2 regions of the Enterobacter cloacae complex sp. HYC003_NIDB genome follow, and region 2 is predicted to be linked to the other one. Evidence: predicted binding sites of a transcription regulator. Region 2 holds the regulator's gene; the other holds the start of a gene.
What was found. The regulator CRP, encoded in region 2, controls carbon source genes, mostly activating them, when cyclic AMP is high. The targets are predictions, from matches to a motif close to ATGTGANNNNNNTCACAT.

Region 1: udp (uridine phosphorylase) is a predicted target of CRP. The motif match lies at 5,111-5,128, and genes of this name have one in related genera.

What each region holds. Positions count from the first base shown of each region.
Region 1 covers NZ_CP114220.1:4,624,789-4,631,687, reverse strand. Annotated here, with positions in the region: gene O1722_RS22160 (carboxylate/amino acid/amine transporter) at 20-919, shown strand; gene metR (HTH-type transcriptional regulator MetR) at 807-1,760, opposite strand; gene metE (5-methyltetrahydropteroyltriglutamate--homocysteine S-methyltransferase) at 1,877-4,138, shown strand; gene O1722_RS22145 (dienelactone hydrolase family protein) at 4,186-4,992, opposite strand; gene udp (uridine phosphorylase) at 5,252-6,013, shown strand; gene rmuC (DNA recombination protein RmuC) at 6,152-6,899, shown strand, end outside.
Region 2 covers NZ_CP114220.1:402,624-409,522, forward strand. Annotated here, with positions in the region: gene argD (bifunctional acetylornithine/succinyldiaminopimelate transaminase) at 1-1,160, shown strand, start outside; gene O1722_RS01810 (YccS/YhfK family putative transporter) at 1,157-3,244, opposite strand; gene crp (cAMP-activated global transcriptional regulator CRP) at 3,302-3,934, opposite strand; gene O1722_RS01820 (OsmC family protein) at 4,245-4,649, shown strand; gene O1722_RS01825 (phosphoribulokinase) at 4,736-5,605, opposite strand; gene O1722_RS01830 (YheU family protein) at 5,636-5,854, opposite strand; gene O1722_RS01835 (hydrolase) at 5,854-6,873, opposite strand.

The DNA.
Region 1 (6,899 bases), 670 kb from region 2:
TTTCTGAGAGACAAGCATTGTGGCGCTACTCATTATCACCACTATCCTGTGGGCCTTCTCCTTTAGTCTGATTGGCGAATACCTTGCCGGATCGGTCGACAGCTACTTCTCGGTACTGATGCGCGTGGGGCTGGCGGCGCTGGTGTTCCTGCCGTTCCTGCGTACCCGCGGGCAGTCGCTAAAAACGATACTGCTGTACATGCTGGTAGGCGCGATGCAGCTCGGCATCATGTACCTGTTCAGCTTCCGGGCCTACGTTTACCTGTCCGTCTCGGAATTTCTGCTCTTCACCGTGCTGACGCCGCTCTACATCACGCTGATATATGACTTGCTCAGCAGGCGCCGTTTGCGCTGGGGGTATCTGCTGAGCGCTGCGCTGGCAGTCATTGGCGCGGCGATTATTCGCTATGACAAGGTAAGCGATCACTTCTGGACCGGGCTGATGTTCGTCCAGCTCGCTAATATCAGCTTTGCCATCGGGATGGTGGGTTACAAACGTCTGATGGAGACCCGCCCGATGCCGCAGCATAACGCGTTTGCGTGGTTCTATATGGGCGCGGCGATTGTCGCGGTAGCGGCGTGGTTTCTGCTCGGCAATCCGCAAAAGCTGCCGACTACCTCCGTGCAGTGGAGCGTTCTGGTCTGGCTGGGCGTGGTGGCGTCGGGGCTGGGCTATTTTATGTGGAACTACGGCGCTACGCAGGTAGACGCCGGGACGCTGGGGATCATGAACAATGTGCACGTGCCGGCGGGGCTACTGGTGAACCTCGCCATCTGGCAGGAGCAGCCGCACTGGCCGAGTTTCCTTATTGGGGGAACGGTGATCCTGGCTTCGCTGTGGGTACATCGCCGCTGGGTCGCTCCGCGCTCCGCACAAACGGAAGATGGTCGCACGCGTGGTTCCGCGCTGAGCGAATAAACGCTTCCGTAATCGGCTGACGCTGCTCGCCGTCGCGCACGGCGGCGTACAGCCGGCTCCACAGTCCTTCACCCAGGGTTTTGGTGACCACCAGACCCTGGCGTTCAACCGTCTCGACCACCCAGTGCGGCAGCGCCGCAATCCCCATTCTGGCCGCCACCATCTGAATTAACAGCAGCGTGTTATCCACGCTTTTCAGCTGTGGGCTGATGCCCGCGGGTTGCAGGAAATGGCGCCAGATATCCAGACGACTGCGCTGTACCGGGTAAATCAGCAGCGTCTCCGTTGCCAGATCTTCCGGCGTGATACGCGTTTTAGCGGCCAGCGGATGGTCCGGGGCCAGCACCAGACGCACCTCAAAATCAAACATTGGCGAATAGTGCAGACCGCTGCGCGGCAGAATATCTGAGGTCATCACCAGATCCAGCTCACCCTGCTGAAGCGACGGCTGCGGATCAAACGTGACGCCGGATTTGAAGTCCATCTCCACCTGCGGCCACTTCTGGCGGAAGTTCTCAAGCGCGGGGGTCAGCCACTGAATACAGCTGTGACACTCAATGGCGATGCGCAGGGTGGTCTGCTGCGGCTCGTTGCAGGACTGCAACGCGCTGGCAATCTGCGGCAACACCTGGTTCGCCAGCTGAAGCAAAATTTCGCCCTGCGGCGTAAAGCGCAAAGGCTGGCTCTTACGCACAAAAAGACGAAAGCCGAGGCGTTGTTCCAGATCGCTGAACTGGTGAGAAAGGGCAGACTGAGTCTGGTGCAGCGTGGCCGCTGCCGCCGCAAGAGAACCGCAGTTCCGCAACGCTTGTAGCGTTTTCAGGTGTTTTATCTCGATCATGAAAGTCCTTCACTTCGCCATGAACATTTTGCGCTTGAGGAATATACAGTACCTGCCAATTATAGAAGTGTAAACATCTGGACGTCTAAATAACGAATTTCTACAAGGGGTATGCCATGACAATCCGCACTCACACTCTCGGTTTCCCTCGCGTTGGTCTGCGTCGCGAGCTGAAAAAAGCGCAAGAAAGCTACTGGGCGGGTAACGCCACCCGCGAAGAACTGCTGGCGGTGGGGCGCGAGCTGCGCGCGCGTCACTGGGATCAGCAAAAACAGGCGGGCGTAGACCTGCTGCCGGTGGGCGATTTCGCCTGGTACGACCATGTTCTGACCACCAGCCTGCTGCTTGGCAACGTGCCGGCTCGTCATCAGAACAACGATGGATCGGTGGATATCGATACCCTGTTCCGCATCGGCCGTGGCCGCGCGCCAACGGGTGAGCCAGCGGCAGCGGCGGAAATGACCAAGTGGTTTAACACTAACTATCACTATATGGTGCCGGAGTTCGTTAAGGACCAGCAGTTCAAACTGACCTGGACCCAGCTTCTGGATGAAGTGGACGAAGCGCTGGCGCTGGGTCACCAGGTGAAACCCGTGCTGCTGGGGCCGGTCACCTACCTGTGGCTGGGCAAAGTGAAAGGCGAGCAGTTCGACCGCCTCAGCCTGCTGAACGATATTCTGCCGGTTTATAAGCAGGTGCTGATTGAGCTGGGCAAACGCGGTATTCAGTGGGTGCAAATCGATGAACCGGCGCTGGTGCTTGAGCTGCCGCAGGCGTGGCTGGATGCCTTCAAACCGGCGTATGACGCGCTCACGGGCCATGTGAAGCTGCTGCTGACCACCTATTTCGAGGGCGTAACGCCGAACCTCGACACCATTACCGCGCTGCCGGTTCAGGGTCTGCACGTTGATCTCGTTCACGGCAAAGACGATGTGGCAGAGTTGCACAAGCGTCTGCCTGCGGAGTGGCTGCTCTCTGCCGGTCTGGTGAATGGTCGTAACGTCTGGCGTGCCGATCTCACCGGGAAATATGCACAAATCAAGGACATTGTCGGTAAACGTGAATTGTGGGTAGCCTCTTCCTGTTCCCTGCTGCACAGCCCGATCGACCTGAGCGTGGAGACCCGACTCGATCCTGAGGTGAAAAGCTGGTTTGCCTTTGCCCTGCAAAAGTGTGAGGAGCTGGCTCTGCTGCGCGACGCGTTGAACAGCGGCGACACAGCAGCGATTACTGACTGGAGCGCCCCGATCCAGGCGCGCCGTCACTCGACGCGCGTGCATAACCCGGCGGTGGAAAAACGTCTGGCGGCCATCACTGCCCGGGACAGCCAGCGCCAGAGCCCGTATGAAGTGCGCGCCGAAGCCCAGCGTGCGCGCTTTAACCTGCCCGCGTGGCCGACCACAACCATCGGCTCCTTCCCGCAGACTACCGAGATCCGCGGCCTGCGCCTGGACTTCAAAAAGGGCAATCTGGATGCGAATCACTACCGCACCGGCATTGCGGAGCACATCAAACAGGCGATCGTCGAGCAGGAACGTCTGGGTCTGGACGTGCTGGTGCACGGCGAGGCCGAGCGTAACGATATGGTGGAATACTTCGGTGAACACCTGGACGGCTTTGTCTTTACCCAGAACGGCTGGGTGCAAAGCTACGGCTCCCGCTGCGTGAAGCCGCCGGTGGTGATCGGTGACGTCAGCCGCCCGGAAGCGATCACCGTGGAGTGGGCGAAGTATGCCCAGTCTCTGACCGACAAACCGGTAAAAGGCATGCTGACGGGGCCGGTGACCATTCTCTGCTGGTCGTTCCCGCGTGAAGATGTATCCCGGGAAACCATCGCCAAACAGATCGCCCTGGCGCTGCGTGATGAAGTGGCGGATCTGGAAGCGGCGGGGATTGGCATCATTCAGATCGACGAACCGGCGCTGCGTGAAGGCTTGCCGCTGCGTCGCAGCGACTGGGATGCTTATCTGACGTGGGGCGTGGAGGCGTTCCGCCTCAACGCGGCCGTCGCGAAGGACGACACGCAGATCCACACCCACATGTGTTACTGCGAATTTAACGACATCATGGACTCCATTGCCGCGCTCGACGCCGATGTGATCACCATCGAGACCTCGCGTTCAGACATGGAGCTGCTGGAGTCGTTCGAAGAGTTCGACTACCCGAACGAAATCGGGCCGGGCGTGTATGACATTCACTCCCCTAACGTGCCGAGCGTGGAGTGGATTGAATCGCTGCTGCAAAAAGCCGCCCGGCGCATTCCGGCGGAACGCCTGTGGGTAAACCCGGACTGCGGCCTGAAAACTCGCGGCTGGCCTGAAACCCGCGCGGCGCTGGCGAACATGGTGCAGGCGGCGCAGAATTTGCGTCAGGCGTAGTGGGGCTGGATTGCCCGGTTGGCGCAGCCGCCACCGGGCTTTTTGTATTACGCTTTCTTCCCGCCGTACTGGCTGAACCACGCCAGCATTCTCTGCCAGCCATCTTTCGCCGATTCTGCGTGATAGCTCGGACGATAATCGGCATTAAACGCGTGTCCCGCATCCGGGTACACCACGATTTCGGCCTTCGCGTTTGCCGCCCGCAGCGCGTGGCGCATGGTCTCGACGGTATCAAGCGGAATGCCGGTATCCTGGCCGCCATACAGCCCTAGCACCGGGGCATTTAAATCGGTGGCGATATCAACTGGATGTTTCGGCGAGTTCAGGGTCTTTTCACCCACCAGTTTACCGTACCAGGCCACAGCGGCTTTCAGCTGCGGATTGTGCGCGGCATACAGCCAGCTAATGCGTCCGCCCCAGCAAAAGCCGGTCACCATCAGACGGTGCGGGTCGCCACCGTTGCGCGCCGCCCAGCTGGCAACGTGGTCGAGATCGGCCAGCACCTGCGCGTCCGGCACTTTGCTGACCAGGTTGCTGAACAGCGTCGGGATGTCGCTGTAATCATTCGGATCGCCCTGACGGAAATAGAGTTCCGGCGCAACGGCCAGGTAACCTTCCAGCGCCAGACGGCGGCAGAGGTCGCGAATATGTTCATGAACGCCAAATATTTCCTGCACCACGATCACGATGGGCAGCGGGCCATCGGCGGATTTTGGCCGCGCGTGGTACGCTGGCATGTTCTCTCCCTGGGAGGGAATGGAGGTCTCGCCTGCGGTAATGGCCTCTTCAGGGGTTGAGACGATGGTTGAAGCATGCGGGGCCGCAGCAGGTGCAAAACCGGTTTTTTCAGTCATGGCATTCTCCGTACCAATGAATGGATTAGCGCAAAGATAAATATAGACACCAGGTTAACAATCCACAGTGCCCTATAGCGTCTATCTTTTGTGCAGCACCCGGCGATATAACTTGTTAATGTGATGTAAATCACTATTTTATGGAAATTAACTGCAATCATTTTCATTCATGGTGAGGTGTGTCACGAAATAATGCACATTGCTTCTGTAAAGTACCGTTTTACTTCTTCTGACAAACCGACCCACAGAGGAGTCACCTATGTCTAAGTCTGATGTTTTTCATCTCGGCCTCACTAAAAACGATTTACAAGGGGCTACGCTTGCTATCGTCCCTGGCGATCCTGAGCGTGTGGAAAAGATCGCCGCGCTGATGGATAAGCCGGTTAAGCTGGCAGCGCATCGAGAATTCACCACCTGGCGCGCAGAGCTGGACGGTAAAGCGGTGATCGTGTGCTCTACCGGTATTGGTGGCCCGTCTACCTCTATCGCCGTTGAAGAGCTGGCGCAGCTGGGCATTCGTACTTTCCTGCGCATCGGCACCACAGGCGCCATTCAGCCGCACATCAACGTGGGCGACGTGCTGGTTACCACCGCATCCGTGCGTCTGGACGGGGCAAGCCTGCACTTTGCACCGATGGAATTCCCGGCAGTGGCCGATTTCGAATGCACCACCGCGCTGGTTGAAGCCGCGAAGTCCGTGGGCGCCACCACCCACGTGGGCGTAACTGCCTCTTCCGATACCTTCTACCCGGGCCAGGAGCGTTACGACACCTTCTCTGGTCGCGTGGTAAGCCGTTTCAAAGGCTCCATGGAAGAGTGGCAGTCGATGGGCGTCATGAACTACGAAATGGAATCTGCGACGCTGCTGACCATGTGCGCAAGCCAGGGTCTGCGTGCCGGTATGGTGGCGGGCGTTATCGTCAACCGTATCCAGCAGGAGATCCCGAACGCTGAAACCATGAAGCAGACTGAAAGCCATGCGGTGAAAATCGTGGTTGAAGCGGCGCGCCGCCTGATCTAATTCTCTCTTCAGTGCTGAAAGGCCGACATGCTCGGCCTTTTCTTTTTGCGTAACGCCTCGCAGGAAAACCCTTTCAAACTGGACGTTCATACAGCACAATTCTATTTTGTGCGGTAATACGTTGATGCAGGGGGCATTGTGGATATCTCAATCCTGATTTATGCAGTGATTGCGCTGGTGAGCGTGGGGATTGGCTGGCTCATTTCCGGCTACCAGCATGCGCAGCAGAAAGCCGAACAACTGGCAGAGCGCGAAGAGATCGTCGCTGAACTTAGCGCGACGAAACAACAGCTTGCGCTGAGTGACCACTGGCGCGACGAATGCGAACTGCTCAATAACGAACTGCGCAATCTGCGTGATATCAATACCTCGCTGGAGGCCGATCTCCGTGAAGTGACCACCCGTCTTGAGTCCACCCAACTGCACGCCGAAGACAAAATCCGTCAGATGATCAACAGCGAGCAGCGTCTTAGCGAGCAGTTTGAGAACCTCGCGAACCGCATTTTTGAGCACAGCAATCGCCGCGTGGATGAGCAGAACCGCCAGAGCCTGAACAGCCTGCTGACGCCGCTGCGTGAACAGCTGGATGGCTTTCGCCGTCAGGTACAGGACAGCTTTGGTCAGGAAGCCCGCGAACGCCACACGCTGGCGCATGAAATTCGTAATCTCCAGCAGCTGAATGCGCAGATGGCGCAGGAGGCGGTTAACCTGACGCGCGCACTGAAAGGTGATAACAAAGCGCAGGGAAACTGGGGCGAAGTGGTCATGACGCGCGTGCTGGAGGCCTCTGGCCTGCGCGAAGGATACGAATACGAAACGCAGGTCAGCATTGAGAACGATGCGCGCTCGCGGATGCAGCCGGATGTCATTGTTCGTCTGCCACAGG
Region 2 (6,899 bases):
ATGCACCGGCTGAGTTTATCCCGGTGAAAGGGAGAGGCAGCCGCGTCTGGGATCAGCAGGGCAACGAGTATGTTGATTTCGCAGGCGGTATTGCGGTGACGGCGCTGGGCCATTGCCATCCTGCGCTGGTGGACGCGCTGAAAACGCAGGGCGAAACGCTGTGGCACACGAGCAACGTGTTCACCAACGAACCGGCGCTGCGTCTGGGGCGTAAGATCATCGATGCCACCTTCGCCGAACGCGTGCTGTTTATGAACTCCGGCACCGAAGCCAACGAAACCGCCTTTAAGCTGGCGCGCTACTACGCAACCACGCGTCATAGCCCGTACAAAACCAAAATCATCGCCTTCCATAACGCCTTCCACGGACGCTCCTTCTTTACCGTTTCCGTTGGCGGCCAGCCGAAGTATTCCGACGGCTTTGGTCCGAAACCTGCGGATATCATCCACGTGCCGTTTAACGATCTCCACGCCGTTAAAGCGGTGATGGACGATCACACCTGTGCCGTGGTGGTCGAGCCCATTCAGGGGGAAGGCGGCGTCACGGCGGCCACCCCGGAATTTCTGCAAGGGCTGCGCGAGCTGTGCGACGAGCACCAGGCGCTGCTGGTGTTTGATGAAGTGCAGTGTGGGATGGGGCGTACCGGAGACCTGTTTGCTTATATGCACTACGGCGTAACGCCGGATATTCTGACCAGCGCGAAAGCGCTCGGCGGCGGTTTCCCGGTCAGTGCGGTGCTCACCACCCAGGATATCGCTTCCGCATTTCATGTGGGCTCACACGGCTCCACCTACGGCGGTAATCCGCTGGCGTGCGCCGTGGCGGGTGCGGCGTTCGACATCATTAATACGCCGGACGTCCTGAATGGCGTGAATGCGAAACGCGACCTGTTTGTGAAACATCTCCAGCAGATTGACCAACAGTTTGATGTCTTCAGCGACATCCGCGGGATGGGGCTGCTGATCGGCGCCGAACTGAAGCCGCAGTACAAAGGCCGCGCGCGCGATTTCCTGCACGCCGCCGCGCACGAAGGCGTCATGGTGCTCAACGCCGGGCCGGACGTGATGCGCTTTGCGCCATCGCTGGTGGTGGAAGACAAAGACATCGAAGACGGATTAACCCGTTTTGCCGCGGCGGTCGCGAAGATCGTCAGCGGCTAATACGCGGTTCGTTTTAACCGGCGCGTTAACCAAATCCCGTGATGCGGGCGCTGACGCCATGCCACCGACGAAATGGTGTGCATGGTGTTCAGGTGCCCGAGAACGCGCTGTAAATGCTGCTCAAGGGTGCTCATCGGCCCGTGGGTCAGCGTCTCCGGCGCTTCCAGAATGTTCGAATCCCCTGACTCGCCCGGCGCGTCATACTCCAGACGCTGCTGACAGCGCTGCAACGCAATTTCACACGACTGCAAATAGCGCTGCGCCAGATCCGTCGTCAGCATCGTGTGCTCCCGCGCCAGCGTCGTCATGGCATTGATGTGCTCGACGATAAACTGGCTGTGCGTGACCCACAGCTTCATGTCAGCCAGATAGTGCGCGTTAAAGCCCGGCTCCTGCATGGCCTGGTTAAGGGAGTTGAACAGGGCGTTATGCGCCTGGTTGACCTTCATGCGCTCGTAGGCCAGCGGAGAGGGCTGCGGGTCATCGCTCAGAATAAGACGAATGGCCTGCTGGTCAGCTTCGAGCGCGTCGTGGGCGTTCTGCCTGAGCAGCCCGCTTTGCCACTGCGGCCACAGCCAGACCATGCCGCCAAAGGCGATCAGGCAGCCAATTAGCGTATCGACCAGCCGGGCAATAATAAACTGTTCCCCGTTAAGCGTGAGCAGTTGCAGGGTATACACCGCCGTCACCGTAAAGCCCACCATCGCCCAGCCGTAGTTTTTGCGGATGATCAGGTAGCTCACCAGCGTGATTGCCAGCATACCGGCCAGGGTATAGCCTTCCGGCACGTGGAAGTGCAGCGTCACGCCCGCGATAATCAGCCCCGCCATCGTACCGCCCGCCCGATGCAGAATGCGCACCCGCGTGGCGCCATAGCCGTTCTGGGTGACAAACAGCACGGTCATTAAGATCCAGTAGGGTTTCGGCAGGTGCAGGGCCATTCCCATCAGGCTGGCGATGCTCAGCATCACACTGATCCGCGCGGCATTGCGCAGGGCGGAAGATTTCAGTGATAGATAGCTTTTGAGCGCGGGCAGCAGCGGCAGCCGTTTTTGCTTATCGGCCATCAGGTCCCGGGCATAAAGCGGGCGCTGGGTGCGTAACACCCGGGCGATGCGGCTGAAATGCCAGGCAGCAAATTGCCCGACCGGGTTATCCGCGTGCTGACGCGCAATCTTTTCCAGCGCGCCGAGCTGTTTGTCCATGTTAAAGCGCGTCGGGTAGCGGTGATAGAGGATATCGTCAGCCAGCACCCGCAGGCGGGCCGCGACGGTCTGCGCGTTCCAGCGGATCACCGCTTCCGCATGGCTGCGCTCCACCAGCTTTTGCACCTCTTCCGGATTATGAAGGCTGACGGAGATATGCTCCTGCAAATCCAGCCCGACCTGGAAGGTTCGCAGCAGCCGCTTGTATTCATGATTTTTGTTGGCGGCAAGCATGTGCAACTGCTGATAGCACTGGCTGATCAGATCCACCACTTTTTGCTGGCGCGCCAGCAGCGGCGGCAGGGATTTTTCCGGGTCGGTATGTTGAGTGAGCAGGGTGTATTTTGCTTCGCAGTATTCAGCAAGCTGCACGTAGAGCAGGCTCAGGGATTCGCGCAGCGGCTGTTCCCGCCACAGCCAGAACCAGAACCAGTTAAACAGCCCGTACCACAGCGTGCCGAGGGCGTAGATCAGCAATGGCTCCCACACCGGCATATTGCCCGCAAGGCTTAAGGTGAAGATGGCGGCAATCAGCGACGCGGGAAGCAGCCGGGCGTGCAGCGAGCTGATTTCGGCGGTGACGCCGAGCGTCATCGCCAGCACGGTCAGGATCAACGGCAGAGGAATGTCGCGGGCCAGTAAGAGTTGTACGGCAAGGCTACAGCCGGCAAACAGGCTGCCGCCAATAATCAGACGTTTAAAAAAGCGTTTATGCGGTGTATCCAGACCGGCAATGTTGCAGCAGGCGGGCACGAGGGAAAACAGCAGGCCTTGCTGAAGATGTCCGAGGATCAGGCCCACGGCCACGGGAAGACACAACACCAGCGTTTGTCGTAGTGCGTAGTTAACTTCCGGGTGATAGATCAGCCTGCGCCACATGAGGAGTAGAGACAAAAACGGCGTGCCACCCTGCGGCGGCACGCCGTTTGACCGAAATTAACGGGTTCCGTAGACCACGATAGTTTTACCGTGGGCAGAGATCAGGTTCTGGTCTTCCAGCATCTTCAGGATACGGCCCACTGTTTCACGGGAGCAGCCGACGATCTGACCGATTTCCTGACGGGTAATTTTAATTTGCATACCGTCAGGGTGGGTCATGGCGTCTGGCTGTTTCGCCAGGTTCAACAGCGTCTGCGCGATACGACCGGTCACGTCCAGGAAGGCGAGGTTACCCACCTTCTCAGAGGTCACTTGCAGACGGCGTGCCATCTGGGAAGAAAGACGCATCAGGATGTCAGGGTTGACCTGAATCAGCTGACGGAATTTCTTGTAAGAAATTTCAGCCACTTCACATGCTGTTTTTGCACGAACCCAGGCGCTACGTTCCTGGCCTTCTTCAAACAGGCCCAGTTCACCGATAAAATCGCCCTGGTTCAGATAAGAAAGGATCATCTCTTTCCCTTCTTCATCTTTGATCAGCACGGCCACCGAGCCTTTAACGATGTAATACAACGTTTCCGCTTTTTCACCCTGGTGAATCAGCGTGCTCTTTGATGGGTACTTATGAATGTGGCAATGAGACAAGAACCATTCGAGAGTCGGGTCTGTTTGCGGTTTGCCAAGCACCATGCGCTGTTATCCTCTGTTATAAGCTGTCACCAGAGTCATAAGATGCATCCGGACTCTGGGGTTGCAATCGAATTCTTACCCATACCTGGGAAGTCGGCTGTCGTAACGTTTCGCAGCCAGTAAAGTTTGATGTCCTCTGCATACATGTGTAACGTCAATGTATTACTGTAGCATCCAGAGTGTTTTAGCATAGCTTTCGCCGCGTGTCTCCTGGTGTCTCGCTTCAGCATGACGCAGGTCGCCTTCCGTTGCGAGAAATGTAACGTACACGTAATCTGTCATAAAAAATGCAACGTTGGAGTGAGTGAATATGCAAGCGCGTGTGAAATGGGTTGAAGGGTTAACGTTCCTGGGCGAGTCTGCTTCCGGGCACCAGGTTTTGATGGATGGCAACTCCGGCGATAAAGCGCCAAGCCCGATGGAAATGGTGCTGATGGCGGCGGGCGGATGCAGCGCGATCGACGTGGTGTCGATCCTGCAAAAAGGCCGTCATGACGTGACCGATTGTGAAGTGAAGCTGACGTCAGAACGTCGCGAAGAGGCGCCACGCCTGTTTACGCATATTAATCTGCACTTTATCGTCACCGGCAAAGAACTGAAGGATGCGGCGGTCTCGCGTGCGGTTGACCTGTCTGCGGAGAAATACTGCTCTGTGGCGCTAATGCTGGAGAAAGCGGTAAAAATCACCCATTCTTATGAAGTGATCGCGGCTTAATTTTTTGGCGGGTGGCGCTTCGCTGACCCGCCCTACAAAAGCACGCCCGTAGGCCCGGTAAGCGCAGCGCCACCGGGCAAAACAATTCACGCGATCTGCTTTCCTTCCATCAGCCGCTGCACCAGCGGTGTCATGATCAGCTCCATTGCCAGCCCCATTTTTCCGCCCGGTACCACTAACGTATTCATGTGCGAAATAAACGAACCCTGTAGCATCGCCAGCAGCCAGGGGTAATCAATGCCTTCCAGGTTGCGGAAGTGGATCACCACAAAGCTCTCGTCCAGGGAAGGGATGCTTTTTGCAGCGAACGGGTTGGAGGTGTCCACGGTGGGGACGCGCTGGAAGTTAATGTGGGTTCGGGAGAACTGCGGCGTCAGGAAGTTGATGTAATCTTCCATGGAGCGCACCACCGAGTCCATGACCGCCTCTCGCGAATGGCCGCGCTCGCTCATGTCACGCGTCAGCTTCTGGATCCACTCAAGGTTAACAATCGGCACCACCCCCACCAGCAAATCCACGTGGCGCGCCACATCGTGCTGAGGCGTCACCACGCCGCCGTGCAATCCTTCGTAAAACAGCACGTCAGTCGGTTCCGGCAGCGGCTGCCAGGGCGTGAACGTGCCGGGGACCTGGTTCCAGGGCACGGCTTCATCGTAGGTGTGGAGATACTTGCGGGACTGCCCGGTACCGCTTTGCCCGTATTCACGGAAGGTTTGCTCCAGCAGGCCGAAGTCATTCGCCTCCGGGCCGAAGTAGCTGATGTGTTTACCCAGATCGCGCGCCTTGCGGATGGCCATATCCATCTCCGGGCGCGTGTAGCGGTGAAAGCTGTCGCCTTCTACCTCTGCCGCCCGTAAGTTAAGCTGGGCGAAGATCTTGCGGAAGGCGAGGCTGGTGGTAGTGGTTCCCGCCCCACTCGAACCCGTAATGGCAATAACCGGATGTCTGGCAGACATAGCAACTCCCTGACTGGAAAAGTGTAAAGATCAGCCGTGAAACGCGTTGTGTGGCATGATATTGACCGTCTCATGCAGTTCGGACCATACCAGCACCACGTCGCCGCTTTTAAGCTGGCGCTTAACATCGTTGACCTTTTGTTCAAGCGAACGTTCATGTTCACCATAATCGGTGCCTTCGCGCAAGACAAAGCTTTCAATCAGATTATCGAGCGTGTCGGGAGAGAGATCCTGCCAGGGAATAATCATTATTTACCGTCCAGATAAGCCGTTAACCAGTCGGGAATACGCGTCTCAAGCCACATTTTTGGCCGACGCAGCGTGCCGCCGACAAAGCCGACGTGTCCGCCGAATTGGGTGAGCTGATACTCCACGTTGGCCGGCAGATGATCGGGCGCCGGAATCGAGTGGTGATCCATAAACGGATCATCTTTGGCGTGGATAATCAGCGTAGGTTTCGTGATTTGGTTCAGTAAAGGCATGGCGCTGCACTGACGGTAATAGTCAATCGCATCGGCAAAGCCGTGAATTTTCGAGGTGATCAAATCATCAAACTCGCGCAGGCGCTTCACGCGTTTGAGCTGTTGCAGCGTTACAGGCAGCGTATCCGGATAGGCCTTCAGCTTGCGCGCGGCGTTGGCTTTCAGCAGGTTGAGCAGGTAGCGCTGGTACACTCGCGAAAACCCCTTTTCCATATGATAGCTGCACTGCTCCAGCATAAAGGGCGCAGAGACGATCACCGCCGCATCCAGCGGTACGGCGTCGCTCTCCTTCGCCAGCAGGCAGGCCAGCATATTGCCGCCCAGCGAATACCCCACCGCTGCCGTTGGCGCCTCGCCGAAATTGTCTCTTAGCCAGCGCAGGAACCAGGTACCGTCCTCGGTTTCACCCGAGTGATAAATACGTTTCTGACGATTAGGCTCGCCGCTGCATCCGCGAAAATGCATCACTACCCCAAGCCAGCCGCGGGCTTTCGCCGCCTCAATGAGACCGTGTGCGTAAGGGCTGTGCAGGCTGCCTTCCAGACCGTGAAACACCACCAGACGGGGTTTATGTCTGGCCCGATCCGGATCTTCGCTCCAGGCGAGATCCAAAAAGTCGCCATCCGGCAAATCCAGGCGCTGCCAGTGCGGGGTAAACTGTACCTTGCGGCGGATCAGGCGCGGCAGCATGGTTTGCAGGTGAGGGTTAGCCACACCGCGCATGGGCACGAACTCTGCGCTCTCTTCGGCTGCAATGTCGAAGTCTGAGGGAATGATTTGGGTCATAAGGGCGATGCTGATTCTTGTCAGAA